Variovorax terrae: one gene and its partner. The protein of the gene in region 1 interacts with the protein of each later gene in a pairwise test. Links are inferred from orthologs where the notes say so. Each region holds a gene or a part of one and is shown in the gene's direction. Other genes may lie near its edges.

Region 1 (16,926 bases):
ACAAGGCCGGCCAGGCCTTCCTGAACGACAAGCCGGTGACCCCGGCCGAGCTGGCCGCGCGGCTGGCCGAGGCCGCCAGCCGCCATCCCGACACCGAAGTGCAGCTGCGGGCCGACCAGGCCGTGCCCTACGGCCGGGTGGTCGAGGTCATGGGGGCGGCGCAGAAAGCCGGCCTGAACCGCATCGGTTTCGTGGCCGATCCGGCCCCGGCGGCGGCGGCCGCGCGCTGAGCCGGCGCCCAGCGCCTAAAATCCTTGCCAGGCGGCCCCAGGGGCCGCATTCCGTTGCGAGCCTTTACTTTCCATGCAAGACAAATACTCTCCCCAAGACGTCGAACGCGCCGCGCACGATCACTGGACCGCGCGCGACGCCTATCGCGTCGTCGAGGACGCGAACAAGAAGAAGTTCTACGCCTGCTCCATGCTGCCCTACCCCAGCGGCAAGCTGCACATGGGCCATGTGCGCAACTACACCATCAACGACATGCTCACGCGCTACCTGCGCATGAATGGCTACAACGTGCTGATGCCCATGGGCTGGGACGCCTTCGGCCTGCCGGCCGAGAACGCCGCGCTCAAGAACGGCGTGCCGCCGGCCCAGTGGACCTACGACAACATCGCCTACATGAAGAAGCAGATGCAGGCGATGGGGCTGGCCATCGACTGGTCGCGCGAGGTCGCCACCTGCGATCCGAGCTACTACAAGTGGAACCAGTGGCTGTTCCTGAAGATGCTGGAGAAGGGCATCGCCTACCGCAAGACCCAGGTCGTCAACTGGGACCCGGTGGACCAGACCGTGCTGGCCAACGAGCAGGTGATCGACGGCAAGGGCTGGCGCACCGGCGCCGTGGTCGAGAAGCGCGAGATTCCCGGCTACTACCTCAAGATCACCGACTACGCCGAGGAACTGCTCGACAGCGTGAGCCACAAGCTGCCGGGCTGGCCCGAGCGCGTCAAGCTGATGCAGGAAAACTGGATCGGCAAGAGCGAGGGCGTGCGCTTCGCGTTCACGCACGACATCCGCGGCGATGACGGCCAGCTGATCGGCGGCGGCCGCATGTATGTCTTCACCACCCGCGCCGACACCATCATGGGCGTGACCTTCTGCGCGGTGGCGCCCGAGCACCCGCTGGCCGCCAAGGCCGCGAAGACCAACCCGAAGCTCGCGGCCTTCATCGAGGACTGCAAGAAGGGCGGCACCACCGAAGCCGAACTCGCGTTGCGCGAGAAGGAAGGCATGCCCACGGGCCTGAAGGTGATCCATCCGCTCAACGGCCACGCGATCGACGTCTGGGTCGGCAACTACGTGCTCATGAGCTACGGCGACGGCGCCGTGATGGGCGTGCCCGCGCACGACGAGCGCGACTTCGCCTTCGCCCTCAAGTACGGCCTGACCATCACCGAGGTCGTGCATGTGGACGGCGAGCACTACGACTACCACCACTGGCACGACTGGTACGGCGACAAGCAGCGCGGCGTCACCATCAACTCCGACAGCTTCAGCGGCCTGTCCTATCGGGACGCCGTGAATGCCGTGGCCCATGCGCTCGAGACCAAGGGGCTGGGCGGCAAGAAGACCACCTGGCGCCTGCGCGACTGGGGCGTGAGCCGCCAGCGCTACTGGGGCACGCCGATTCCCATCATCCACTGCGACCAGCACGGCGCGGTGCCGGTGCCTGAAAAGGACCTGCCGGTGGTGCTGCCGTCCGACTGCATTCCCGACGGCTCGGGCAACCCGCTGCACAAGCACGAGGGCTTCCACGCGGGTGTGGCCTGCCCGGTCTGCGGCCAGCCGGCGCGGCGCGAAACCGACACCATGGACACCTTCGTGGACTCGTCCTGGTACTACATGCGCTACTGCGACCCGAAGAACGAGCAGGCCATGGTGGCCGAGGGCGCCAGCTACTGGATGCCGATGGACCAGTACATCGGCGGCATCGAGCATGCGATCCTGCACCTGCTCTATGCGCGCTTCTGGACCAAGGTGATGCGCGACCTGCACCTGGTGCAGGTCGATGAGCCCTTCACCAAGCTGCTGACGCAGGGCATGGTGCTCAACCACATCTACTCGCGCAAGGGCGAGAAGGGCGGCATCGAGTATTTCTGGCCGAGCGAGGTGGACGACGTCCACGACGCCAACGGCAAGGTGGTGGGGGCGCGGCGCAAGAGCGACGGCAGCCTGGTGAACTACGAAGGTGTGGGCACCATGAGCAAGAGCAAGAACAACGGCGTCGACCCGCAGGACCTGATCGAGAAATACGGCGCCGACACCGCACGCCTGTACACCATGTTCACCGCGCCGCCCGAGGCCACGCTCGAGTGGAACGACTCGGCGGTGGAGGGCAGCTACCGTTTTCTGCGCCGGATCTGGCAGTTTGCTGCAAAAAACATAGCATCGTTTGACCACGGCGCGGGGACCTCCGGCCCATTGGGCAAGGAAGCGAAGGCCTTGCGGCTGGAGATCCACAGCGTGCTCAAGCAGATCGACTACGACTACCAGCGCATGCAGTACAACACGGTGGTCTCGGGCGCGATGAAGCTGCTCAACGCCCTGGAAAACTTCCAGGGCGACGGCACGCCCGGCAGCCACGCCGCGCTGCGCGAGGGCTTCGGCATCCTGCTGCGCTGCCTCTACCCGGCCACGCCGCACATCACCCACGCGCTCTGGGCCGAGCTCGGCTACGCGGCCCGGTCCGGCGACCTGCTCGACGCGCCCTGGCCCCAGGTCGACCAGGAGGCGCTCAGGCAGGACGAGATCGAGCTGATGCTGCAGGTCAACGGCAAGCTGCGCGGCTCCATCCTGGTGCCGGCCGGTGCGACGAAGGACGTGATCGAGAAAATCGCCGTCGCCAGCGAGGCCTTCACCAAGCAGGCCGGCGGCGCCCATCCGAAGAAGGTGATCGTGGTGCCCGGGCGCCTGGTCAACGTGGTGATCTGATGCTGCAACGCCGCCTGCTTCTCGCTCTCGCGCCCGTCGCGGTTCTGGCCGCCTGCGGCTTCGAGCTGCGCAAGGCGCCAAAATTCGTGTTCACCTCCCTGTTCGTCGGGGCCCCCAACTCCCCGGTCGGCAACGAGCTCAAGCGCTACCTGGCCTCCGTCGGCTCGGTGCAGGTGGTCAACGACCCGAAGCAGATCAACACGGCGCAGGTGATCCTGGACGTTCTGCAGGAGCAGCGCGAGAAGGTGGTGGTCGGCATGAACTCGGCCGGCCAGGTGACCGAGTTCCAGCTGCGCCTGCGTTTCCGCTTCAGGCTGCGCACGCCGCAGGGCAAGGAGCTGATCCCGGACACCGAAATCCTGCTGCAGCGCGACATCAGCTTCAGCGAGTCCGCTGTGCTGTCCAAGGAGGCCGAAGAAGGCCTGCTGTACCGCGACATGCAGAGCGACCTGGTGCAGCAGCTCATGCGCCGCCTGGCGGCGGTGAAGGAATTATGAGACCTTGTGGGACAGACCGGAGCGCGCAGCGCGGAGCTCTGTCCCCAACTGATCAAGCTTGTGGGGCGGACCGGAGCGCGCAGCGCGCAGCCCTGTCCCCAACCGATCAAGCTTGCAAGGCGGCCTGAGCCATGCCGCTCGACCGCGCCGACCTCAAGCTGCTGGAACTGCTGCAGCGTGACGGGCGCGCCACCGCCCAGGCGCTGTCGGAAGCGGTGAACCTCTCGGCGCGCGCCACCCTCAACCGCGTGCGCCGCCTGGAGGCGCAGGGCCTGATCGAGGGCTACCGCGCCCTGGTCCACCGCGCGGCACTGGGCGAGCAGGTGTCGGTGTTCGCCGAAATCGCGCTGAAGGACCAGCGCCAGGCCACGGTGCAGCGCTTCGAGAAACGCATGGCGGCGGCGCCCGAGGTGGTGGCCTGCTACCTGGTCAGCGGGCGCTACGACTACCTCGTGCGCGTGGCCTGCCGCGACCTCGCGCAGTACCGCGACCTCACCAGCGCCTGGCTCGACGACGTGGGCCTGGGCATCGAGAAGATCGTGACCAGCACCGAGCTGCAGACCATCAAGGAATTTGCCGGCTTCCCGCTGCCGCGAAGCTGACTGCTGCAATACGCTTCCGTTTCGGAAGCTATACCGCCAAAAGACGGCTGCCCCGGCCGCGCCCGCCCCACCGATTCACCGCTGCCGCAGCCCGGGCCTGCCTAGACTTCTCCTATCGAAGGAGAACGGCCATGACTGCAAAAAAGATAGCACCTCCCCAAGAATTCGTCGGCATTGAGGCGCAGTACTGTGCCCGCAACTACCACCCGCTGCCGGTCGTTGTCGACCACGCGCGCGACTGCCTGGTGTGGGATGTCGAGGGGCGCGAGTACATCGACATGATGAGTGCGTATTCCGCTGTCAGCCACGGCCACCTGCACCCGCGCCTGGTGGCGGCCGCGCATCGCCAGCTGGAGCGCGTGGCAGTCACCTCGCGGGCCTACTACGGCACCACGCTCGGCCCCTTCCTCGAAAAGCTCTGCACCTTGGCCGGCTTCGACCGCGCGCTGCCCATGAACACCGGCGCCGAAGCGGTGGAAACCGCGATCAAGGCCGCGCGGCGCTGGGGCCACCGCGTCAAGGGCATCGCCGACGGGCAGGCCGAGATCCTGGTCGCGCGCAACAACTTCCATGGCCGCACCACCACCGTGATCAGCGCCTCCAGCGAGCCCGACTACCGCGCCGGCTTCGGCCCGTTCACGCCCGGTTTCCGCTGGTTCGACTTTGGCGACATGGCCAGCGTGCGCGCGGCCGCCACGATCGAGACCTGCGCCGTGCTGATCGAGCCGATCCAGGGCGAGGCCGGCATCGTGCTGCCGCCCGCAGGCTTTTTTGCTGAACTGCGCGACTGGTGCACCCGCGAGCGCGTGCTGCTGATCCTCGACGAGGTGCAGTCCGGCCTCGGCCGCACCGGCCGCTGGTTCGCGTTCGAGCATGAGCACATCCGCCCCGACGGGCTGATCCTGGGCAAGGCCCTGGGCGGCGGGCTGCTGCCGGTCAGCGCCTTCCTGGCCGACGACGCGGTGATGGACGTGTTCAATCCCGGCAGCCATGGCTCCACCTTCGGCGGCAATGCGCTGGCCGCGGCCGTGGGGCTGGAGGCGCTGCGAGTGATGGAGGACGAGCACCTCGTGGCGCGCAGCGCGGTGCTGGGCACCCACCTGCTGGCGCGGCTGCGGGCCGTGCAGGCGCAGGCGGGCCCGCTGATCCGCGCGGTGCGCGGGCGCGGCCTGTGGGCCGGGGTGGAGATCGACCCGGCGCAGGCCAGCGCGCGCGAGCTGGTGGAGCGGCTCGCGCAGCACGGTGTGCTGTCCAAGGAAACCCATGAGACCGTGATCCGCTTCGCGCCGCCGCTGACCATCACGACAGCGCTGCTGGACCGGGCTTTGGATGCTTTTGAAGCCGTGGTCCTTGAAAAACGGCGCGAGCTTGCTATTAATTCGGGAGCGCCCGCGTTGCCCGAGCCTGTTGCCGGAGTCGTGGCGCCTGCCGATGGAGTGAGCGCCCGAGTGAACCCCGACCCAGCCGCGCCGCACCTGCTGATGAGCCCGCCCGACCATTTCGAGGTGGCTTACTCGATCAATCCCTGGATGAATCCCGACCAATGGTCGCTCGACGCGCGGCGGCTCTCGCGCGATGCGCAGGCCGGCTGGGCCGCGCTCAAGGCCACCTACGAATCGCTGGGGGCGCAGGTGGTGGTCAAGCCAGCCGCGCGCGGCCTGCCCGACCTGGTGTTCACCGCCAACTGCGCCGTGGTGCTCGATGGCAAGGCCCTGCTGGCGCGCTACCTGCGGGAAGAGCGCGCTGGCGAGGAGGCGCATGGCCGGCACATGTTCGAGCAGCTGCAGGCTCGCGGCGAGATCGACTCGCTGCACCGCACGCCCGAGGGCGTGTATTTCGAGGGCGCGGGCGACGCCATCTACGACGCCGGCCGCGGCCTGATGTGGATGGGCTACGGCCAGCGCTCGTGCCGCGCCGCGCACCACACGGTGGAGCAGGTGTTCGGCATTCCCACGCTGCCGCTGGAGCTGGTGGATCCGCGCTACTACCACCTCGACACCTGTTTCTGCCTGCTGTCGGGCGGCGAGATCGTCTACCACCCGGCGGCCTTCACCGGGGAGGGGCGCGCGCAGATCAGGGCGCTGGCGGGCCGCCAACTGATCGAGGCGCCGCTGGAGGACGCCGAGCACCTGGGCGTCAACTCGGTCTGCATCGGCCGCGACGTGGTCATGTGCCACTGCTCGTCCGGGCTGCGCGCCCAGATCGAGGCGCGCGGCTACCGCGTGCACGTGGTGCCGCTGGGCGCCTTCAACCGCTCGGGCGGCGCGGCCTACTGCCTCACCCTCACGCTCAACAACCGCTACCGGGGCCGCGCCGCCGGGGTGCCGCACCCCCGCCTGCCGGAGCCGGGCGAGCGCCGGGCCGCGTAAACTCGGGGCGCATGCAGATCGCCGCTCCCCAACTCAGCCAGCACTTGCAGCGCGGCCTGAAATCCCTGTACACCTTGCACGGCGATGAGCCGCTGCTGGTGCAGGAAGCGGCCGATGCGATCCGCGCGGCCGCGCGCGCACAGGGCTACACCGAGCGCAGCTCGCACACCGTGGCGGGCGCCCATTTCGACTGGAGCGAGGTGCTGGCCGCCGGCGGCTCGCTGTCCCTGTTCGCGGACAAGCAGATCGTCGAGATCCGCATTCCTTCCGGCAAACCCGGCAAGGAAGGCAGTCCGGCGATCCAGCAACTGGCCGAAAGCGCGCAGGGCAACGACAGCACGCTGACCCTGTTCATGCTGCCGCGGCTGGACAAGATGACCAAGGGCGGCGCCTGGTTCTCGGCGCTCGAGAGCTTCGGCGTCACCGTGCAGGTGGACCCGGTGGAGCGCGCCGCGCTGCCGCCCTGGATCGCGCAGCGGCTGGCCCTGCAGGGCCAGCGCGTGACGGCCGGCGAGGAGGGCCAGCGCACGCTGCAGTTCTTTGCTGACCGCGTCGAAGGCAACCTGCTGGCCGCGCACCAGGAGATCCAGAAGCTCGCGTTGCTCTATCCGCCAGGCGAGCTGAATTTCGAGCAAGTGGAAAGCGCCGTGCTCAACGTGGCGCGCTATGACGTGTTCAAGCTGTCCGAAGCCGTGCTCGGTGGCCAGGCCGCTCGCGTGCAGCGCATGCTCGACGGCCTGCAGGCCGAGGGCGAGGCCGAGGTGCTGGTGCACTACACGCTGGCCGAGGACATCCGCGCGCTCAAGCGCGTCAAGGACGCGGTCGGCCAGGGCCGCCCGCTGCCCATGGCGCTGCGCGAGCAGCGCATCTGGGGGCTCAAGGAGCGGCTGTTCGAGCGCGTGCTGCCCCGCCTGTCGTCCACCACCGTGGACAACCTGCTGCATGCCGCGCACCAGGTCGACGGCATCGTCAAGGGGCTGAAAGCGCCTGGCTGGCCCACCGAGGGCTGGCAGGCGCTGCACCGGCTCGCGATGATGCTGTGCCGGGAATGCGCGGCGCCGGCCCGGGCCGGCTGAATCCCGGAACTGAGCTCCTTCACCTGTCAGGCTTTGTTGGCATCCCTTGCCTACACTGGCCGCTCCACGGAGACCCGAGGAGACAAAGCCATGCAAACTGGCCAATGGATTCTGCGCCGCGCCTGGGCGGTGCTGCTCGCCGCTGCGGCGGCATGTCCCGCGTTCGCCCAGCGGGTCCCCTTCGACTCCGGCGATGCGAACTTCAGCGCCGAGGGGCTGGTGAAGGGGGTGGCAGCCGACGAGGCCGCCTGCGCCCGGGTGCGCGACGCCGTCTGGGCGCGCCCGGCCTCGGGCCAGCCCGAATGCATCCGCTACTGGGCCGCGGGCCTGCCCGCCTCGGGCCAGGCCGCGCGCGTGCTGGTCTACATTCCTGGCGACCAACTGGTGTTCGACGAACCGGAGCGAGGCTATGCCTCGCGCCATCCGCGCGCGATGCAGCAGCTTGCCGGTGATATGCAGGCGACGCTGGGCGTGCCGCTGATCGTGCTGTCGCGGCCGGGCACCTTCGGCTCGTCCGGCGAGCACCGGCAGCGCCGGCGGGAGCATGAGGCGCGGCTGACCGACGCGGCGGTGGACGCGATCAAGGCCCGGCACGGGGTCGCCGAATTCGGGCTGGTGGGCCTGAGCGGCGGCGGCCATCTGGTGGCGGCCCTGCTCGGGTGGCGCGCCGACGTGCTCTGCGCCGTCCCGGCCTCGTCCGTCTCGTCGCCCAGGCTGCGCTGGCAGGCCTTCGGGCGCGACCGCGACCTGACCGGCTTTGCGGATTCCTACGAGCCGGTGGACCACCTGCGGCCCGGTGTCGCCCACAGCGGCCTGCGCGTCTTCGTGCTGGGCGACCCCAAGGACACCAACGTGCCCTGGCACACCCAGACGCCGCTGGCCGAGCGCCTGCGCGCCATCGGGGTGGACACGCAGGTGCTGACCGGCGAGGGCAGCGACGGGCAGCGGCATGCCCTGGGCGGCTCCGGCCGCCAGGTGGGCGCGAAATGCCTGCAGGGAGCGCCCACGCAGGACATCCTTGACCTGGCGGCCAAAGGGCTGAAAGGCTGAAGAGCGGCGCGGCGTTGCGGTGCCATGCGAAAATCCAGCGCATGAACGCCCTCAATATCGCCGAATACATGCAGACGCTGGGCCTGCAGGCCAGGGTCGCTTCGGCGCAGATGGCGCGGGCGAGCGCCGCCGCCAAGAACCGCGCGCTGAAAGGACTGGCCCGGCTGCTGCGCGAGAACGTGGCGGCCCTGCAGGCCGACAATGCCCGGGATCTGGAGCGCGCCGTGGCCGCCGGCCTGGCCGCGCCGATGGTGGACCGGCTCAAGCTCACGCCCAAGGTGCTCGACACCTGCGCCCAGGGTTGCGAACAGCTCGCCGCCATGCCCGACATCATCGGCGAGATCATCGGCATGAAGCAGCAGCCCAGCGGCATCCGCGTGGGCCAGATGCGCGTGCCCATCGGCGTGTTCGGCATGATCTTCGAGAGCCGCCCCAACGTGACCATCGAGGCCGCCAGCCTGAGCATCAAGAGCGGCAACGCCTGCATCCTGCGCGGCGGCTCGGAGGCCATCGAGTCCAACAAGGCGCTGGCGCTGCTGGTGCGGCAGGCGCTGGCCGAGGCCGGCCTGCCCGAGGACGCGGTGCAACTGGTGCAGACCACCGACCGCGAGGCCGTGGGTCAGCTCATCACCATGCCCCAGTACGTGGACGTGGTCATCCCGCGCGGCGGCAAGGGCCTGATCGAACGCATCAGCCGCGAGGCCAAGGTACCGGTGATCAAGCACCTGGACGGCAACTGCCATGTCTACGTGGACGATCCCTGCGACATCGACATGGCCGTGACCGTGGCCGACAACGCCAAGACCCAGAAGTACAGTCCCTGCAATGCCAGCGAGAGCCTGCTGGTGGCGCGCGGCGTGGCGCAGGCGTTCCTGTCGAAGATCGGGGCCATCTATGCGGCCAAGGGCGTGGAAATGCGAGGAGATGACGCCGCAGTCCAGATCCTGCGGTCACAAGCCGCTATCAATTCAGTAGCAACCGTCGTTCCCGCGAGCGAGCAGGACTGGTCGGAGGAATACCTCGCGCCCATCATCAGCATCAAGGTGGTGGAGGGGCTGGACGAGGCCATTGCCCACATCAACCGGTATGGCAGCCACCACACCGACGCGATCCTCACGCGCGACCACATGCACGCGCAGCGCTTCCTGCGCGAAGTGGATTCGGCCAGCGTCATGGTGAACGCGAGCACCCGCTTCGCCGATGGCTTCGAATACGGGCTGGGCGCGGAAATCGGCATCAGCACCGACAAGTTCCACGCCCGCGGGCCGGTCGGCCTCGAAGGCCTGACCTCGCTCAAGTGGGTGGTGCTGGGGCAGGGCGAAGTCCGCCTTTGAGCGCGCGCGGTTGCGCGCTGGCTCTTGTAAGCTCCGCAGCCGCCCTCAAATCCCTACAATTCCACTCGAATATTCCGATTCGCCACGACACGAGGGCCGCATGGTTCCGCATCTCATCACGGCCCTGACGGGGCCCATCAACGAACTCGAACAACGCATCCTGGACTCCATGCCGGCCATCGAGCGCTGGTTCCGCCTGGAATGGATGGAGCACACGCCGCCGTTCTACAGCTCGGTGGACATCCGTAACGCCGGCTTCAAGCTGGCACCGGTGGACACCAACCTGTACCCCGGCGGCTGGAACAACCTCACGCCCGAGATGCTGCCGCTGGCAGTGCAGGCGGCCATGGCGGCGATCGAGAAGATCTGCCCCGAGGCCAAGAACCTGCTGGTGATCCCGGAAAACCACACCCGCAACACCTTCTACCTGAGCAACGTCGCCCAGCTCAAGCGCATCTTCCACATGGCCGGCCTGAACGTGCGCATCGGCTCGATCGACCCCGAGATCAAGCAGCCCACCACGGTGGACCTGCCGACCGGCGAGCAGATCACGCTGGAGCCCGTGATCCGCAGCAGGCGCCGCCTGGGGCTCAAGGACTTCGATCCCTGCACCATCCTGCTCAACAACGACCTGTCGGCCGGCGCACCCGGCATCCTGGAAGACCTGCACGAGCAGTACCTGCTGCCGCCGCTGCACGCGGGCTGGTCGGTGCGGCGCAAGAGCCGGCATTTCCAGGCCTATGAGGAGGTGTCCAAGCGCTTCGGCAAGCTGCTGGGCATCGACCCCTGGCTGATCAATCCGCTGTACGCCAAGTGCGGCGAGGTCAATTTCGCCGAAGGCTCGGGGCTCGACTGCCTGACCAGCAACGTGGACGCGCTGCTGACCAAGGTGCGGCGCAAGTACAAGGAATACGGCATCAACGAGAAGCCGTTCGTGGTGGTCAAGGCTGACAACGGCACCTATGGCATGGGCATCATGACGGTGCGCGACGTCAAGGACCTCGAAGTCCTGAACCGCAAGACCAAGAACAAGATGTCGATCATCAAGGACGGCCAGCCCGTCAGCGACGTCATCATCCAGGAAGGCGTGCTGACCAACGAGCGCATGAACGAGGCCGTGGCCGAGCCGGTGGTCTACATGATGGACCGCTACGTGGTCGGCGGCTTCTACCGCATCCACGCCGAGCGCGGCGTGGACGAGAACCTCAACGCCCCCGGCGCGAGCTTCGTGCCGCTGGCGTTCGCCGAAAGCAGCCACCTGCCCCAGCCCGGCCAGAAGCCCGGGGCCAGCGCGCCCAACCGCTTCTACATGTATGGCGTGATCGGCCGGCTGGCCATGCTGGCGGCCAGCTACGAGCTCGAGGCCACTGACCCGGACGCCGAGATCTACGACTAGGAGCCTGTTCATCGTCTCCCCGGGGCCGCGCCGCAAGATCGAGGCGCCGGCCCCTTGGCAAGACTGGCTGGATATCCAGTTGCTGCGCTGCAACAACTGCGCCAGTTCTCCGCTTTAGTCGTGGTTCCCGCCTTGCAAGCCGGTGGTCGAGGCGCACAATACGCATCCCAAAGGTTACGGAACCCCGCCGGCCGCCAGCCACCAAGACGGGGGATCTCAGTGCAAAGCTCGAAATCCTCGCTCCCGGCGCTCACGCTCGGCGCCATCGGTGTTGTCTACGGCGACATCGGCACCAGCGTCCTCTACGCTTTCAAGGAAGTCTTCGCGAGCGGCCATGTGCCGCTCACGCACGGCAATGTGCTGGGCGTGCTGTCGCTGTTCTTCTGGACGCTGACCATCGTCGTCTCCATCAAGTACGTGGCGCTCATCATGCGCGCCGACAACCACGGCGAAGGCGGCCTGATGGCGCTGCTCGCGCTGGCCTCGCAGTCGGTCAGGAACCGCCCGCGCAGCCGGCGCGTGCTGCTGATGATCGGCGTCTTCGGCGTCGCACTGTTCTTCGGCGACGGCGTCATCACGCCGGCCATCTCCGTGCTGTCGGCGGTGGAGGGCCTGGAGATCGTCACCCCCGCGGCCAAGCCCTACGTGGTGCTGATCTCGCTGGTGGTGCTGGTGCTGCTGTTCATGATGCAGCGGCGCGGCACGGGCGACATCGGCAAGTTCTTCGGCCCGGTCATGGTGATCTGGTTCATCGCGATCGCGCTCATGGGCGTGGGCCAGATCATCGGCAACCCCGGCGTGCTGCTGGCCATCTGGCCGGGCTATGCGGTGGAGTTCGCGGCGCAGCACTATGCGCTGGCGTTCATCACGCTCGGGGCCGTGTTCCTGTGCGTGACGGGCGCCGAGGCGCTGTACGCCGACATGGGCCATTTCGGCAAGATGCCGATCCGGCTGGCCTGGTTCACCCTGATCATGCCCTCGCTGGTGCTCAACTACTTCGGCCAGGGCGCGCTGGTGCTGGCCGACCCCAAGGCGGTCGAGAACCCGTTCTACCTGATGGCGCCCGAGTGGGCGCTGATCCCGATGGTGGTGCTGGCCACCGCCTCCACGGTGATCGCCTCGCAGGCGCTGATTTCGGGCGCGTTCTCGGCCACCAAGCAGACCATCCAGCTCGGCTTCCTGCCGCGCCTGACCATCCTGCACACCTCGATCCGCGACACCGGCCAGATCTACATCCCGGCGGTGAACTGGATGCTGCTAGTCGGCGTGATCGCCGCGGTCGGGCTGTTCGGCTCGTCCAGCGCGCTGGCCGCGGCCTACGGCATCTCGGTCAGCCTGGTGATGGTCATCACCACGGTGCTGACCTTCTTCGTGGTGCGCTATGGCTGGGGCTACCCGCTGTGGCTGTGCCTCCTGGCCACCGGCTGCTTCTTCATCGTGGACGTGGCCTTCTTCATCTCCAACTCGATGAAGATCGCGCAGGGCGGCTGGTTCCCGCTGCTGCTGGCGGCGGTGCTGTACACCGTGCTCGCCACCTGGAAGCGCGGGCGCCAGTTGCTCAACGAGAAGATGCACACCGACGCGATCGACCTCAAGGGCTTCCTGGAGGCCGTGTTCGTCGAGCCGCCCACGCGCGTGGGCGGCACGGCCGTGTTTCTCACGGCCGAGCCCGGCACCGTGCCCAACGCGCTGCTGCACAACCTCAAGCACAACAAGGTGCTGCACGAGCAGAACCTGTTCGTCACGGTGCGCCACCACGAGGTGCCGTGGATCGGCATGGACAAGCGGCTGGCGATCGAGCCGCTGGGCCACGACTGCTGGCAGGTGGTGGTGCACTACGGCTTCAAGAACGACCCCGACCTGCCGCGCGCCCTGGCCATGATGCGTGGGCGCGGCTGCGATCTGGAGGCCATGAGCACCAGCTACTTCCTGTCGCGAGACATCGTCATCCCCACCATCGGGCGCGGCATGGCGCCATGGCGCGAGAAGCTGTTCGCGCAGATGCACCGCAATGCCAGCGGCGCGGCGGACTTTCTCAACCTGCCCAACAACTCGGTGGTGGAGCTGGGGTCGAAGATCGAGATCTGACATGCCGTGGGGTGGCTGAGCTTGCGGGCGGCTGGCGAGCCCGCCCCCTTCGCCAGCAGCCGAGGCCGGCGAACTGCCAGAATCCCACCCCATGCGTTTCTTCAAAGACCTGAGCCTGTCGGCCTTCACGGCCGGCTTCGTCGCCGTGCTGGTCGGCTTCACGAGTTCGGTGGCCATCGTGTTCCAGGCCGCGCAGGCCTTCGATGCCACGCCGGCGCAGATCAGCTCCTGGATGTGGGCGCTGGGCATCGGCATGGGGCTGTGCTCGGCGATTCCCTCGCTGATCCTGCGCCAGCCGGTGATGGTGGCCTGGTCCACGCCCGGCGCGGCGGTATTGGCCACGGCGGGCCTGGCCGGCGGCTTCTCGATGGCCGAGGCCGTGGGCGCCTTCATGGCCTGCGCGGTGCTGATCACGCTGTTCGGCGTCACGGGCTGGTTCGAGCGCGTGATGAACCGCATCCCGATGGCCATCGCCTCGGCGCTGCTGGCCGGCGTGCTGGCGCGCTTCGGCCTCTCGGCCTTCGCCGCGGCGCAGACCGCCTTGCCGCTGGTGCTGCTGATGCTGGCCAGCTACCTGCTCGGGCGGCGCTGGCTGCCGCGCTACGCGGTGGTGCTCACACTGGGGATTGCTATTATTTATGTAGCAATCAATGACCAGCTGGCCTGGACCTCCGTCACTTTTGACTTCGCAAAACCGGTATTCACTGCGCCCCGCTTCACGCTGGCCGCTTTCGTGAGCCTGGCGATCCCGCTGTTCGTGGTGACCATGGCCTCGCAGAACCTGCCGGGCGTGGCGGCGATCCAGGCCGCGGGCTACCGCATGCCGATCTCGAAGATCATCACGCTCACCGGCGTGGCCACGCTGGTGCTGGCGCCGTTCGGCGGCTACGCGCTGAACCTGAGCGCCATCACGGCCGCCATCTGCATGGGCCGCGAGGCGCATGAAGACCCGGCCAGGCGCTACACCGCGGCCGTGTCCTGCGGCGCGATTTACGTGGTGATCGGCATCTTCGGCGCGGCGGTGACCGGGTTGCTCACGGCCTTTCCCAAGGAACTGGTGGCCGCCATCGCGGGCCTGGCGCTGCTGGGCACCATCGGCGGCGGGCTGGCCACCTCGCTCAGGGAGGAGCCGCACCGCGAGGCCGCGCTCATCACTTTCCTGGTCACGCTCAGCGGCGTGTCAATAGCCGGAGTCGGCTCGGCGTTTTGGGGCGTGGTGGCGGGCGCCCTGGCGCTGTTTGTGCAACAGTATGGGAAACGAAAGCCTGCCGCATGAACATTCTCTTCGTCGCCGATCCGCTCTCCACCTTCAAGATCTACAAGGACACCACTTTTTCGATGATGCGCGAGGCGCAGCGCCGCGGCCACCGCATCGCGGCCTGCGAGCCGTGCGACCTGGTCTGGCGCTCCGGCGCGCCCGTGGTGGCCACGGTGCGCGAGATCACGCTCTCCGGCGATGCGCACGACTGGTTCCGCGAAGACGCCGCGCCGCTCAAGGCGCTGAAGGACTTTGACGCCATCGTGATGCGCAAGGACCCGCCGTTCGACAGCGAGTATTTCTACGCCACCCACCTGCTGGAGCAGGCCGAGCGCGAGGGCGCCAGGGTCTTCAACCAGCCGCGCACGCTGCGCGACCATCCCGAGAAGCTCGCGATCATGGAGTTCGCGCAGTACGTGAGCCCCACGCTGGTCACGCGCAGCGCCGACGAGGTGCGGCGCTTCCACGCCGAGCACGGCGACATCATCCTCAAGCCGCTGGACGGCATGGGCGGCATGGGCATCTTCCGCGTCAGGGCCGATGGCCTGAATCTCGGCTCCATCATCGAAACGCTCAACAAGGACGGCGCCGAAACCATCATGGTGCAGCGCTTCGTGCCCGAGATCACGCAGGGCGACAAGCGCATCCTGGTGATCGGCGGCCAGCCCGTGCCCTACAGCCTGGCGCGCATCCCGCAGGGCAGCGAGGTGCGCGGCAACCTGGCGGCGGGCGGCAAGGGCGTGGCCCAGCCGCTCACGGCCAAAGACCGCGAGATCGCCGAAGCGCTGGGCCCGGTGCTGGCCGCGCGCGGCCTGCTGCTGGTGGGGCTGGACGTGATCGGCGATTGCCTGACCGAAGTCAACGTCACCAGCCCGACCTGCTTCCAGGAAATCACCGAGCAGACCGGCTTCGACGTGCCGGCCATGTTCATCGACGCGCTCGAGCAGGCGCTGAAAGCCTAGAACCCATGCCGGTGTCTGGCGGACGGCCGCGGCTCATTCGCCGTTGGCGTTGAGCGGGCGGCCCGACGAGGCCCGGACGATCAGGGTCGCCTGTTCCACCCGCCGGGTGGGCGGGCGGGCGGGGTCGCCGATGCGTGAGATCAGCAGCTCGGCCGCATCGCTGCCGATCTTGCGGCCGTACAGCTGAACCGTGGACAGGGGCGGATGCGTGATCTCCGTTTCCGGCATGCCGTCAAAGCCGACGACGGCCATGTGCTCGCCCGGCGTCAGCCCGGCGCACCGCAGGGCGTGCATCACGCCCATGGCCACGAAATCGTTGTAGCAGAGCATGGCCGTGGGGCGCGCTTCCAGGCGCATGACGGCGTTCACGTCGGCGACGCCGCTGGTCAGGGAGGGGCGGCTTTCAACCACCAGCGCCGGATCAAAAGCGATGCCGCGCGCATCCAGCCCCGAGAAGTAGCCGGCCAGCCGGTCGATGCGAACCGGGTTCTCGCGCTCCCCGCCGAGGAAGGCGATCCGGCGGTGCCCGAGGTCGATCAGGTGCTGGGTGGCCATCTTTGCCCCTCCGTAGTTGTCGGAGCCCGCAAAATCCAGCCGGGCGTCCGGGTAGGGCCGGACGGCCATGCAGATCGGAATGCCGGCCGCGAGGAACCGGTCGAAGGCCTGCGGTGGCGTGCCCGTGGCGGCGCAGACGATCAGGCCCGCGACGTCATGTTCGATGAACGACTCCAGCAGGCGCTCCTGCCGTGCCGGCTGCTCCGCCGATTCGACGAGGTACACCATGTAGCCGGCCTCGGCCGCCCTTTCTTCCACGGCCGACGTCAGCTGGGCGAAAAAGGGGTTGCGGATGTCGTTGATGACGAGGCCGATGGCCTGGGACGTCCTGCGCCGCAGATTGGCGGCGTTGCGGTTGTAGGTGTAGCCGAGCGCAGCGATCGACTGCCGCACTTTCTCTGCTGTTTCCTCCGGGATGCGCGGGTGTTTTTGCAGCACAAGCGAAACGGTCGAGCGCGAAACGCCAGCGTGCGCCGCAATGTCGTTGATGGTGATGCGTCGTTTGTCCATGGGTCGATTCTCCCGTCTATTCCCTGGCCATTGACCGGTGAAAAGTAGAACGATTTACCTTTTTGGCTGAACACCTTTACCGAAAAGGGCTTGTTTTCCCTCCGAGAAGTGAGATTACAGATGAGAGATGTAGGGTTAATACCTATTATTTGCCGTTGACTGACAAAAATCCTTCTTTAAAATCAAGTAGAACGATCTACTAGAAAGATTTTTGATGCGCGTTCTCGACTTTGGGCAATTGAAGCAAGTCCTGGCAGGCTTGCGCGAAGGCGCCGTGACGGCCGTCTCCGGG
Region 2 (11,995 bases), on another replicon or contig:
GCGCCCTCCGGATGCGGCTGGTAGCTGAAAGTGCTGCCGGCGGCATCGGCGGGCCAGACGTTGAAGTTCGTCACCTTGGCCGTGATCGGGCCGGCGCAGGCGGCCAGCAGGGCCAGCGCGGCGGCGGCCAGGGCCACCCGCGCGGCACGCAGGCCTGCCGAAAACCCGCTCATCTCAGCCCGCCCAGGTCACCAGGCCGCTCCAGGCCGTGGCCAGCACCACGATGCCGAAGGCGATGCGGTACCAGGCGAACGGCACGAAGCTGTGGCTGGAGATGTAGCGCAGCAGCCAGCGCACGCAGACCCAGGCGCTGAGGAACGAGAACAGCAGGCCGACCGCGAACAGCGGAATGTCCGCCATCGACAGCAGCGCACGCTCCTTGTACAGGCTGTAGACGCCGGCGCCGATCAGCGTGGGAATGGCCAGGAAGAACGAGAAATCGGTGGCCGCCTTGCGCGACAGGCCCAGCAGCATGCCGCCGATGATGGTGGCGCCGCTGCGGCTGGTGCCCGGGATCATGGCCAGGCACTGCACCAGGCCCACCTTGAGCGCATCCAGCGGGCTCATCGCGTCCACGTCGTGGATGCGGGCCTGGGCCTGCGGCCGCTTCTCGGCCCACAGGATGATGAAGCCGCCGATGATGAAGGTGCTGGCCACCACCACCGGCGTGAACAGGTGCGCCTTGATCGCCTTGGCCGCCAGCACGCCGATCACGGCCGCTGGCAGGAAGCCGATCAGTACGTTGAGCGAAAACCGCTGGGCCTGCCGCTCGGTGGGCAGCGCCACCAGCGTCCCGCGGATCTTCTGCCAGTAGACGATGATCACCGCCAGGATCGCGCCGGTCTGGATCGCGATGTCGAACACCTTGGCCTTCTCGTCGTCGAAGCCCAGCAGCGCGCCGGCCAGGATCAGGTGGCCGGTCGAGGAAATGGGAAGAAATTCGGTCAGGCCTTCCACCACACCCATGATGGCGGCCTTGATCAACAGCACGACGTCCACAAACGCTCCTTGAAACTCGCAGGATTATGCCCCCCGAGGCAGGCGCCCCACGTCCATGGGATGGCCGGCCCGGTCACTTGGTGTTAGAACGCCCCCATTGCGTTGCCACGGCATGAAAGCCCCCCCGACATGAAACACTCCCCGGCCCTCCTGCGCGGCCTGGCCCTCGCCGTCGCCCTGCTCGCCGCCAGCGCCACCGCCCAGGCCCCCGGCGACGCGCGCGTGGCCCTGGTCATCGGCAACTCCGCCTATGCCAGCGCACCGGCGCTGGCCAATCCGGCCAACGACGCCCGGGCCATGGGCGAGACACTGCGCGGCCTGGGCTTCACCGTCGTGGAGCTGCGTGACGGCAGCAAAGCCCAGATGGCCGAGAGCATCGCGAAGGTGCGCGATGCACTCAAGGGCAGGCAGGGCATCGGGATGCTCTACTACGCGGGCCACGGCCTGCAGATGGACGCGCGCAACTACATGGTGCCGGTGGACGCCCGGATGGCCAGGACCGCCGACGTGCCCCAGCAGACGGTGGACGTGAGCTCCGTGATCGAGGCCTTCAAGGCGGCCGGCAACCGCATGAACATCCTCGTGCTCGACGCCTGCCGCGACAACCCGTTCGGCGGCATCACCACCGGCCGGGGCCTGGCGCCGCTGGATGCCCCCAGCGGCACCTTCCTGGCCTACGCCACCGCGCCCGGCAACGTGGCCGAAGACGGCGACGTCAAGAGCGGCAACGGCCTGTACACCCAGTTCCTGCTGCAGGAGCTGAAGAAGCCGCAGGCCCGCATCGAGGACGTGTTCAAACGCGTGCGCTTTGCCGTGCGCAAGGCCAGCAACGGCCGGCAGATTCCCTGGGAAAGCACCAGCCTGGAGGAGGATTTCCAGTTCAACGACGGCCGCGTGGTGGCCGTGGCCAAGCCTTCGGCCGAGATCCTCCTGGCCGCGTTCACGCAGGAGCAGCAGGACTGGAGCCGCATCAAGGACAGCCGCAACGCCGACGACTTCTACGCCTTCCTCGCGCGGCATCCGAGCGGCACCATCGCCGAGGCGGCCAACGCGAAGCTGGACGAGCTGGTGGCCAGCCACCTGGTCGTGCAGGGCGCGGGCGCCGACCGCAAGGACCTGCCCTACAGCATCGCGCGCTACCGCCTGGGCGACGAGTTCGAGGTGCGCATCGTGTCGGGCTTCTCTTCGTCGTTCAACCAGACCGGCCGGGTCACGAGCGCCAGGGACGGCAAGGTGCTGGTGGAGCTGTCCTCGCCGGCCACCGGCGCCCAGCCGATGAAGATGCTCTACGACACGCAGGGCGGCTTCATCGGCATGCCCGACAGCTTCACGCACACGCCGCCGGCCTACCTCGCGCCGTCGGGGCTGCTGCAGGTCGGCCAGAGCTGGAAGACGGGTTCCGAGCAGGCGTACCAGAACAAGGCGCTGGCCGACTCCCTCGGCAAGACCACCTCGGTGGGCCAGGACCGCGTGGTCGCGCGCGAGCAGGTCACCGTGCCGGCGGGGACGTTCGATGCCTTTCGCATCGAGTCCGAGTCCACCAGCGTCAGCAAGAACCTGAACCTGAAGATCAGCGCCACGCGCTGGGTGGTGCCGGACCTGCCCGAGCCGGTGAAGGCCGAGAACGTCGTATCCGAGGGCCTGTTCAAGACCACCCGCACCTCGCGCGAACTCGTGCGCTACACGCGCGCGGCCGAGAGCGCCGACGTGATGCGCGTCTCGCAGGAGCAGGCGAGACGTGACGCGCAGGCCCGCGAGAACCAGCGCCAGGCCTGGACGCAGCTGCTGGCCCGCGCGCAGGCGGGCGACGCAGGTGCAATGGCCGACGTGGCCCGGCGCTTCGAGGAGGGCAAAGGCATGGCGGTGGACATGGCCCAGGCCGTGGCCTGGTACCGCAAGTCGGCGCAGGGCGGCAGCCCGGCAGGCATGGGCGGGCTGGGCGCCATGTACTACAACGGGCAGATCGGCGCGAAAGACGCGGCCCAGGCGCAGCCGTGGTGGAACAAAGGCGCGCAGGCAGGCGACGGGCGCAGCATGGCGGGGCTGGCCCTGCTCTACGAGACCGGCGAGGGCGGGATGCCGCAGGACGCGGCGCTCTCGCTCGAATGGCTCGGCAAGGCCGCGGCCACGGGTGACGCGCGCGCGCTCTACCGCATGGGCCTGCGGCTGCGCGAAGGCCAGGGCGTGGAGAAGGACCTGCCCAAGTCGTTCGAGATGTTCCGCCGGTCGGCCGGGCAGGAGTTCCCTGCGGGGCAGTACATGCTGGGATGGTCCTACTTCAAGGGCCTGGGCGTCGCGCAGGACGAGGAAAAGGCCGCGGCCGAATTTGCGAAGGCCGCCGAAGGAGGCATCGCTCACGCGATGAACGACCTCGGCACGCTCTACCAGCGCGGCGGGGGCGGCCTGCCGAACGACCCGCAAAAGGCGATGGAATGGTTCCGCAAGGCGGCGGCGCTGGGGCAGGTGAATGCCATCGAGAACGTCAAGAAGATGGAGGCGCGGGGCTTCCGCTGAACACGCCGCCGCACCCGGATTCCTGTTCAACGAGAGGCGCATCGCCGCCGAGCCCAGGGCGAAAAGGGGTGGCATGGCACGGGGCAGCGCCCTTCCTTTCCTGCCCCTTTCCTGCCCCGCTTTCCGGCATCCCGCACCGCCCACGGTGCATTTCGCGCCGCCATGGGCGGCGTTTCACTCCCCGTTTCGCGCATTTCATCGCATCCGCCTGGCCGCCGGCGGGCCGGCCCGGCACAGTTCACCCATCGAGAACAGAACCCGCCGGAACACGCCATGCAAATGACCCACACCATCGCCATCCACCTGAGCGCCGCGCTGAGCGCCGTCGCCGTGGGCCCGGTGGCGCTGTGGGCCCGCAAGGGTGCGGTGCAGCGCCCGCGGCTGCACCGCGCCTTCGGCTATGCCTGGGTCACGCTGATGCTCATCGCCGCCACCTCGGCCATCTTCATCCGCGACCACAGCCTGCCCAACATCGCCGGCTACACCCCGATCCACCTGCTCGTGCCGGTGACCTACCTGGGCCTGTTCGGCGCCTTCTGGGCGCTGGCCCATGGCGACATCCGGCACCACCGCCTGGCGATGCAGAGCACCTACGTCGGCGCCTGCCTCGTGGCCGGCGCCTTCACCCTGCTGCCCAGCCGCTACCTCGGCCAGCTCGTCTGGCATAGCTGGCTGGGCCTGATCTGAGTTCCTTCCCTTTCACTGGAGAAATCACCATGATGCAAATCCTGACCCATACCCCGGCCTGGGTGTTCGGCCTGTTCGCCGTGCTGCTGTGGTACGGCCTGTCGCAGCGGCTGGCGCGCACCGCCTCGCTCAAGCGCACCACCCTGCTGCCGCTGGCCATGCTGGGCTTCTCGGGCTACGGCGTGCTGTCGGCCTTCGGCGCCTCGCTGCCGGACGTGCTGAGCTGGCTGGCCACCGGCGCGCTGGCCGCCTTCGTGGTGTCGCGCATCCCGCTGCACGACCAGACCCGCTACGACGCCGACAGCCGCCGCTTCCACCTGCCCGGCAGCTATGTGCCGCTGGCGCTGATGATGGGCATCTTCCTCACCAAGTACGCGGTGAACGTGGCCCTGGCCACCCACCCCGCCCTGGGCCAGGACACCGCCTTCGCGCTGCTGGTGTGCACCCTGTACGGCGCCTTCAGCGGCATCTTCACCGGCCGCGCCCTGCGCCTGTGGAAGCTGGCCGCGCAGGAAAGCGACCGTGCCCCCTCGCTGCCCCGCGCCGCCTGACCCTTTTTGCCCAGGAGCCGCCATGATGTCCACCACTGCCCGCCTGAACGCCGACGAGATCGAGCGTTTGGCCCGAAAACGTGCCGGGGTCCGCATGGGCTGGTACATCCATGCTCTTGTTTTCATAGCAGTCAACACGCTGCTCACCGCGCTCTCGCTCGCCAGCGGGCGCCACTGGGCGATCTTCCCGGCCCTGGGCTGGGGCCTGGGCCTGCTGATCCATGGGGTCGTCGTGTTCCTGGCCCTGCCCGGCGGCGGCCTGCACGAGCGGCTGCTGCAGCAGGAACGCGCGCGCCTGGCCCACCAGCGCGATCCCTGGTAACCCACGAAGGACAGACGCCATGCCCCACCTCCTCCAACGCACCCTCGGCCCCGCGCTCACCCGCCTCGCGGCGCTCGGCCTGGCCCTGCCCCTGCTGGCCGGCCCGGCGCTGGCCCAGGTCGGCATGGCGCAGCTCCAGGCCGGCGAGCTGCCCGTCACCGTGGTGTACCCCACCGACGCGCCGGCCACGCGCCAGTCGTTCGGCCCGTTCGAGCTGCAGGCAGCCCTGAACGCCGCACCGGCGCGCGGCAACGGCCGGCTGGTGGTGCTGTCGCATGGCACGGGCGGCGACGCGTTCTCGCTGAACACGCTGGCCAGCACCCTGGCGCGCGCCGGCTTCGTGGTGGCCCAGCCCGAGCACCGCGGCGACAACTGGCGCGACCAGAGCGCCGCCGGCCCCGAATCGTGGAAGCGCCGGCCGAGTGAAATCAGCGAAGCCATCAACGCCATCGCGCAGGACACGCGCTTTGCCGGCCTACTCCAGCTCGACCGCGTCGGCGTATTCGGCATGTCCGCCGGCGGCGTGACCGGCCTGGCGCTGGCCGGCGGCGACTGGAGCCTGGCCACCATGCTGCAGCACTGCGCCGCCCATGTGCGCGACGACGCGGGCTTCTGCCTGTACGGCGCGCGCTCGGCCGAAGAAGCCGCCACGCGGGCCCAGGCCTACAGCCGCCCGCTGCCGCCCGGTGCTGAAGCGCCGCTGGCTGGCATGCGCGTGCACGACGCGCGCGTGGCCGCCGTGGCGCTGGAGGTGCCGGTGGGCGCGATCTTCACGCCCGGGAGCCTGGCCGCCATCCGCATCCCGGTGGGCCTGGTGGAGGCGCAAGCCGACCGCATCCTGAACCCGCAGTACCACTCGGGCTACGTGCTGGCGCAGTGCGGCGCCTGCCAGCGGCTGGACTCGATGGCCGGCGCGGGGCATTTCGACACCCTCTCGCCCTGGCCCGACAGCATCGCCCAGTCCATGGCCCGCATGCCCGGCGGGCAGCGCAACCCAGTGGTGGACGACGCGCGGCGCCAGCAAGGCTACGACCGCATCGCGGCTTTCTTCCGTGAGAAACTGCGGCCATGAGCGTGCTCATCCTGATCCTGAAGGTCGCGGTGGCCGTGGTGCTGGTCGCCTCGCTGGCCGAGGCGCTAGTGCTGTCGTGGCGGCATGCGCGGCACGGCGCGCCCGCCTATGACTGGAAAGCCACCGGCATTTCGCTGGTCGACTTCCTGGTGCGCGAATACCCGCTGCGCTGGCTGCTGCCGATCGGCGCCTTCTGGCTCGGCGGCATGGACTGGTTCTGGCAGCACCGGCTCTGGACGCTGCCGATGAACCACTGGACTGGCTGGGCCGCCTGCTTCCTCGGCCAGGAGTTCTGCTACTACTGGTACCACCGCGCCGCGCACCGCGTGCGCTGGTTCTGGTGCACCCATGCCATCCACCACTCGCCGAATCAGCTCAACCTGTCGGCGGCCTACCGCTTCGGCTGGACCGGCCAGCTCACCGGCACGCTGCTGTTCTTCATGCTGGCGCCGCTGTTCGGCCTGCCGCCGCGCGTGGTGCTGATGCTGCTCTCGCTCAACCTGCTGTACCAGTTCTGGATCCATGCCACCTGGATTCCGAAACTGGGCCCGCTCGAATGGGTCCTCAACACGCCCTCGGCCCACCGCGTGCACCACGCCTCCAACCTCGAATACCTGGACGGCAACTACGGCGGCGTGCTGATCGTGTTCGACCGCCTGTTCGGCACCTACATCCCCGAGCGCGCCGACCTGCCCTGCCGCTACGGCCTGGTGCGCCCGGTCACCGGCTACAACCTGCTGCACATCGAGTTCAGCCATTGGCAGGCGCTGTGGCGCGACCTGCGCTCGGCCGACTCGGCGCGCGCCGTCTGGGGCTACCTGTTCAAGCCGCCGGGCTGGCAGCCCCATGGGCCGGGCGAGACCACCGAGGCGCTGCGCGCCCGCGCCGCCACAGATGCCCAGGCCGAATGGCCGCAGGCGTTGCCGACACCCGATCCTTCGTGACACCCATGACGCACTTCAAACGCTCCACCCTGCTCGCGCTGGCCCTGGCGCTGTGCAGCACGCTGGCCGCTGCCAGCGTGGGCCTGACCCAGTTACCCGCCACCGGCGACGACGGGCCGATCACCCTGTTCTACCCCTCCGACAGCGCAGCGGCGCCCGTCAAGCGCGGCGCGGTCACCCTCGACGTCGCCTGGCAGGGCCAGCCCGTGCGCGGCAATGGCCGGCTGGTGGTGATGTCGCACGGCTCGGGCGGCGCGGCCTGGGAGCGGAGCGACCTGGCGCGCGACCTGGTCGAGGCCGGCTTCGTGGTGGCGCTGCCTGAGCATCAGGGCGACAACTGGCACGACATGAGCCAAGCCGGACCTGACAGCTGGAAGCGGCGGCCCACCGAGGTATCGCACGCCATCGACGCGGTGCTGCGCGATGCGCGCTTTGCGCCGCTGGTGGCGGCCGATCGCGTGGGCGTGTACGGCATGTCGGCCGGCGGCCACACGGCGCTCACGCTGGCGGGCGGGCGCTGGTCGCCTTCGCTGCTGCTCAAGCACTGCGAGGCGCACCTGGCCGAAGACTTCCAGAGCTGCGTCGGCCTCACCACGCAGCTGCGCGGCAACGTCTTCGACGGCCTCAAGAAGGCCATTGCCCTGTTCGTGCTGCGCCGCAAGCTGGACGACACGGCCTGGTACAGCCACGACGACCCGCGCATCCGCGCCTTGGCGGCCGAGGTGCCGTTCGCCGCGGATTTCGACATGGCCTCGCTGGCTGCGCCGCGCGTGCCGCTGGGCCTGCTGCGCGCCGGCCAGGACGCCTGGCTGGTGCCGCGCTTTCACATCGACGCGGTGATGGCGGCCTGCGCGTCCTGCGAAATCGTGGCCGACCTGCCGAGCGCCGGCCACGGCTCGCTGCTGTCGCCCCCGCCCATGGGCCTGGGCGGCCTGGCGGCCACGCTGCTCGGCGACCCGCCCGGCTTCGACCGCGCCCAGGTGCCGATGGCGCACCGGCAGATCGTGCAGTTCTTCAGCCGGCACCTGCTGCCGTGACGCGGGGCTCCCCCTAGAATCGGTCTTCCCCACCATGAGCACCTCCATGTCCCCTGAAGAGATCGAACGGCTCGCACGCAAGCGCGCCGGAGCCAAGCTGGGCTGGTACATCCATGCGTCGGTCTACGTGCTGGTCAACCTGTTCATCTTCGCGATCTCGCAGTACGGCTTCGGGCGCCGCCCCTGGTCGGTGTTCCCGCTGCTGGGCTGGGGCCTGGGCCTGGCGCTGCACGGCATCTCGGTCTTCCTGCTCGGCACGGGCAGCGGCCTGCGCGAGCACCTGGTGCAAAAGGAGCGCGAGCGCCTGCGGCGCCAGCACGGCGACGGCGGCACGCCCTGACCCTCCCACCCCCCGGGCCCATGCGCAACGCCATCACGCCCCTGCCCGCCGCCCTGCGGGCCATCCGCCTCGACAGCCTGGACATGTTCAGGCACTACCTGCAGACGCTGGCCTTCAGCCTGGCGATCTCGGCCGTGCTGTACTTCACCTCCTCGCCCGACAAGCCCTACGAGGTGCCGATGGTCTATTCGCTGTGCATCGGCACGGTCTCCTGGGCCATCATCGACTTCGGCCGCCACCTGATCGCCCCCAGCGCCGAAAGCGGCTGGCCCAGCGGCCTGTCCGGCATGGTGCTCACCGCCTTCGGCATCGTGGGCGGCTTCCTGGCCGGCACGGCGGCGGCCGACGCCTGGTTCGGCTGGTCGTCCTGGGACCAGTCGCCGGCCCAGCTGCGCACCACCTGGGTCTTCTCGCTGCTGGCCGGCGTGGCCGTCTGCTACTACTTCTACACCCAGGGCCGCAGCAGCTACCTGCACGGCAAGATGCAGGAGGCCGAGCGCCAGGCCACCGAGGCGCGGCTCAAGCTGCTGGAAACCCAGCTCGAACCGCACATGCTGTTCAACACCCTGGCCAACCTGCGCGCCCTGATCGCCACCGACCCGGCCGCCGCCCTGGACATGCTGGACCGCATGATCGCCTACCTGCGCGCCACGCTCGGCGCCTCGCGCACCGCCGAGCACCCACTGGCCGCCGAGTTCGAGCGGCTGCGCGACTACCTGGAACTGATCTCGGTGCGCATGGGCCCGCGCCTGCGCTACACGCTGGATCTGCCGCCCGAGCTGGCCGCGCAGCCCGTGCCCACGCTGCTGTTGCAGCCGCTGGTGGAAAACAGCATCAAGCACGGGCTGGAGCCCAAGGTGGAAGGCGGCAGCGTCACGGTGCGCGCGCGGCGCCAGGGCGCCTGGCTGCAGCTCGAAGTGGCCGACACCGGCGTCGGCCCCGGCGGCGAGCGGCCGTCCGGCGGCAGCGGCTTCGGCCAGACCCAGGTGCGCGAACGCCTGGCCGCCGCCTACGGCCCCTCGGCCACTATGGAATTCATAGCACCCGATGACGGCGGGACGCGGACCCTCCTCACTTTTCCTGCCAAAACATGAACCCGACCCCGACCGCCCTGCTGGCCGAAGACGAACCGCTGCTGGCGCAGGCCCTGCGCGCCGAACTGGCGCGCGCCTGGCCCGAGCTGGCCATCGCCGCCACCGTGGGCGACGGCGCCTCGGCCGTGGCGCAAAGCCTGGCGCTCAAGCCCGACGTGCTGTTCTTCGACATCCGCATGCCCGGCCTGAGCGGGCTGGAGGCCGCCGCCGAGCTGGCCGACGCCTGGGCGCCCGGCACGCCCTTCCCGGCCCTGGTGTTCGTGACCGCCTACGACCAGTACGCCGTGCAGGCCTTCGAGGCCCAGGCCGTGGACTACGTGCTCAAGCCCGTGCAGGCCGCCCGTCTCCAAAAAACCGTGTCAAAAGTGCGGGAAGTCCTGGCCCGGCGGTCTCCGGATGCTATCGATATGGAAGCAACCCTGGGCCACACCATGAAGCAGTTGCGGCATCTGCTGGAGGCCGGGCAGCCCGCCGCGCCGACCGGCGGGCCGCTGCGCATGGTGCAAGTCAGCGTGGGCAGCAGCATCCGCATGGTGCCGGTGGACGAGGTGGTGTTCTTCGAGGCCGCCGACAAATACGTGCGCGTGCTCACCGCCGGCCACGAGTACCTGATCCGCACGCCCCTCAAGGAATTGCTGCCCCAGCTCGACCCCAACGCCTTCTGGCAGGTCCACCGCGGCACCGTGGTGCGCACCAGCGCCATCGACAGCGTGCTGCGCGACGACCAGGGCAAGCTCAGCCTCACGCTGCACGGCCGCCCCGAGAAGCTGGCCGTGAGCCGGCTCTACGCCCACCTGTTCCGGCCGATGTAGCCGGGGCGGCGGCACCGCCGCGGCGCTCGCCTTCTCCTTCTTTTTCGGCACCGCCTGAATCCGGCGCGGATTCCGTTGCGTAACCGAACACAGCGCCGCCATCGCGTCGCCGTTTCGGTCCCACCCCAACCCAGGAGTCCCGCATGCTGCCTCGCACCTTCTTCGCCACCCCGGCCGTTGCCTTGCTCGCCGCCGCCTGCGCCAGCGGCCCAGCACCGATGAAATACTCGCAGAACGACCTGCCCGACGCCGTGAAGGTGCCGGCCGGCCACCAGGTCGCCATGGAAACCGTGGGCGTGGGCGAGATCACCTACGAATGCCGCGTCAAGACGGGCATGGCCGGCCAGTACGAATGGTTCTTCGTCGGCCCCGACGCCAGGCTCCTGGACCGCAGCGGCCGGCATGTCGGCCGCTACTACGGCCCGCCCGCCACCTGGGAGAACCTGGACGGCTCCCGGCTCACCGGCGCGCAAGTGGCCGTGGCGCCGGCCGGCGCGGGCAGCATCCCGCTGCAGCTCGTCAAGGGCAGCCCCGCGACGGGCGCCGGCGCGATGCAGGGCGTGAGCTACATCCAGCGCGTGGCCACGCAAGGCGGCGTAGCCCCGGCCTCGGCCTGCGATGCCGCCAGCCTGGGGCAGAAACAGGTGGTGAAGTACCAGGCCGACTACATCTTCTGGCGCGCCGCCTGACGGCGCGCACCGGGAGCAGGCAGGCGCGCCCCGCCGGGCTGCGACGCCGCTCCCGCCCGCCTACCCCGTGTCTCCAGGGTAGGAATCCGGCCCGGGCGAGCCTCTGATCCACGCCCTGGCCGGTTCAAGCCTGCGGATGCCTGTTCCGGGTCCGCAGGCTTTTTTTCGCCTGGCCGCTTTCCGGCCGATTCCTTCATGCCATGGGCATTCCGTCCTACACGCGGCGGCGCCGCGGCGGGTTGTACTGGAGTCCAGCAGACACCCCGATGCACACGGGGGAACAACGAGGAGGAGCAAGAAATGGCGCCGGCAGCGCAAAACCCCCAGCAGATGCAGATTCCAGGCAGCCTCGGCGGCTGCCAACCCCCGCTCACTTTCCCGCGGACCCCTCCTTCGCCGGGAGTGACGCTGGTTCCGGCCTCCGCCCGCGACCAGTGGCTTCAGCCCGCAGGCTCACGCCTGCGGGCTGTTTTTTCAGAAACCATTTTTGGCTGAATGAGCGGCAACGACTGCGCCGCCCCGGTCAGGCAGGGGAGGGCAAGCCCTTACCAGCGGCCCCCGCCATGGCGGCCTTCATGGCGATAACGCCAGCCCGGCGCCACCCAGCCCACACGGTACACGGGCATGGGGCGCACATACACCGGGGCCGGCTGCACATAGACCGGCTGCGGCGCGTAGTAGACCGTGCGCGGCTGCACGTACACCGGGGCCGGTTGCACGTACACGGGCTGCGGCTGCACATAGACCGGCTGCGGCGCGTAATAGACCGGCGGCGCATTCGACACCCCCACCACCACGCCGGGCGACGACACGCCCACGGACCACGACACCCCTCCGGCCCGGGCGGCCCCGGCGGTGGCGAGGCCGGCCACGGCCAGCACCGCAGCGGCGGCAGAGATGTAGACGGAACGGTTGAATTTCATGGAATGCTCCT

What was found.
Region 2: the proteins of MMF98_RS22235 (region 1) and MMF98_RS04420 interact in binary tests that used the Escherichia coli proteins (3 or more experiments, as listed by UniProt). The link is inferred for Variovorax terrae from one-to-one orthologs.

What each region holds. Positions count from the first base shown.
Region 1 is NZ_JALGBI010000003.1:598,744-615,669, forward strand. What follows is about bases 7,768-10,718. They hold MMF98_RS22235 (glutamate-5-semialdehyde dehydrogenase), read left to right. Parts: upstream 7,768-8,572; coding sequence 8,573-9,865; downstream 9,866-10,718. Other genes in these bases: MMF98_RS22230 (alpha/beta hydrolase family protein), read left to right, coding at 7,768-8,531; gshA (glutamate--cysteine ligase), read left to right, coding at 9,966-10,718. Also shown: MMF98_RS22200 (ExbD/TolR family protein), read left to right, coding at 1-230; leuS (leucine--tRNA ligase), read left to right, coding at 304-2,937; MMF98_RS22210 (LPS-assembly lipoprotein LptE), read left to right, coding at 2,940-3,434; MMF98_RS22215 (Lrp/AsnC family transcriptional regulator), read left to right, coding at 3,566-4,036; rocD (ornithine--oxo-acid transaminase), read left to right, coding at 4,168-6,405; holA (DNA polymerase III subunit delta), read left to right, coding at 6,417-7,481; more of MMF98_RS22230, read left to right, coding at 7,572-7,767; more of gshA, read left to right, coding at 10,719-11,261; MMF98_RS22245 (potassium transporter Kup), read left to right, coding at 11,481-13,349; MMF98_RS22250 (benzoate/H(+) symporter BenE family transporter), read left to right, coding at 13,441-14,625; gshB (glutathione synthase), read left to right, coding at 14,622-15,569; MMF98_RS22260 (LacI family DNA-binding transcriptional regulator), read right to left, coding at 15,603-16,634; MMF98_RS22265 (acyl CoA:acetate/3-ketoacid CoA transferase), read left to right, coding at 16,873-16,926. UniProt on the Escherichia coli protein: Catalyzes the NADPH-dependent reduction of L-glutamate 5-phosphate into L-glutamate 5-semialdehyde and phosphate. The product spontaneously undergoes cyclization to form 1-pyrroline-5-carboxylate.
Region 2 is NZ_JALGBI010000001.1:941,817-953,811, reverse strand. Bases 8,465-11,464 are described here. They hold MMF98_RS04420 (LytR/AlgR family response regulator transcription factor), read left to right. Parts: upstream 8,465-9,556; coding sequence 9,557-10,372; downstream 10,373-11,464. Other genes in these bases: MMF98_RS04415 (DUF3455 domain-containing protein), read left to right, coding at 10,516-11,061; MMF98_RS04425 (sensor histidine kinase), read left to right, coding at 8,487-9,560; MMF98_RS04430 (2TM domain-containing protein), read left to right, coding at 8,465-8,466. Outside these bases: MMF98_RS04475 (DUF4136 domain-containing protein), read right to left, coding at 1-173; MMF98_RS04470 (undecaprenyl-diphosphate phosphatase), read right to left, coding at 175-999; MMF98_RS04465 (caspase family protein), read left to right, coding at 1,129-3,513; MMF98_RS04460 (DUF2306 domain-containing protein), read left to right, coding at 3,787-4,200; MMF98_RS04455 (DUF6622 family protein), read left to right, coding at 4,230-4,751; MMF98_RS04450 (2TM domain-containing protein), read left to right, coding at 4,774-5,073; MMF98_RS04445 (alpha/beta hydrolase family protein), read left to right, coding at 5,093-6,145; MMF98_RS04440 (sterol desaturase family protein), read left to right, coding at 6,142-7,089; MMF98_RS04435 (alpha/beta hydrolase family protein), read left to right, coding at 7,095-8,126; more of MMF98_RS04430, read left to right, coding at 8,161-8,464; MMF98_RS04410 (hypothetical protein), read right to left, coding at 11,607-11,984. UniProt on the Escherichia coli protein: Member of the two-component regulatory system BtsS/BtsR, which is part of a nutrient-sensing regulatory network composed of BtsS/BtsR, the low-affinity pyruvate signaling system YpdA/YpdB and their respective target proteins, BtsT and YhjX.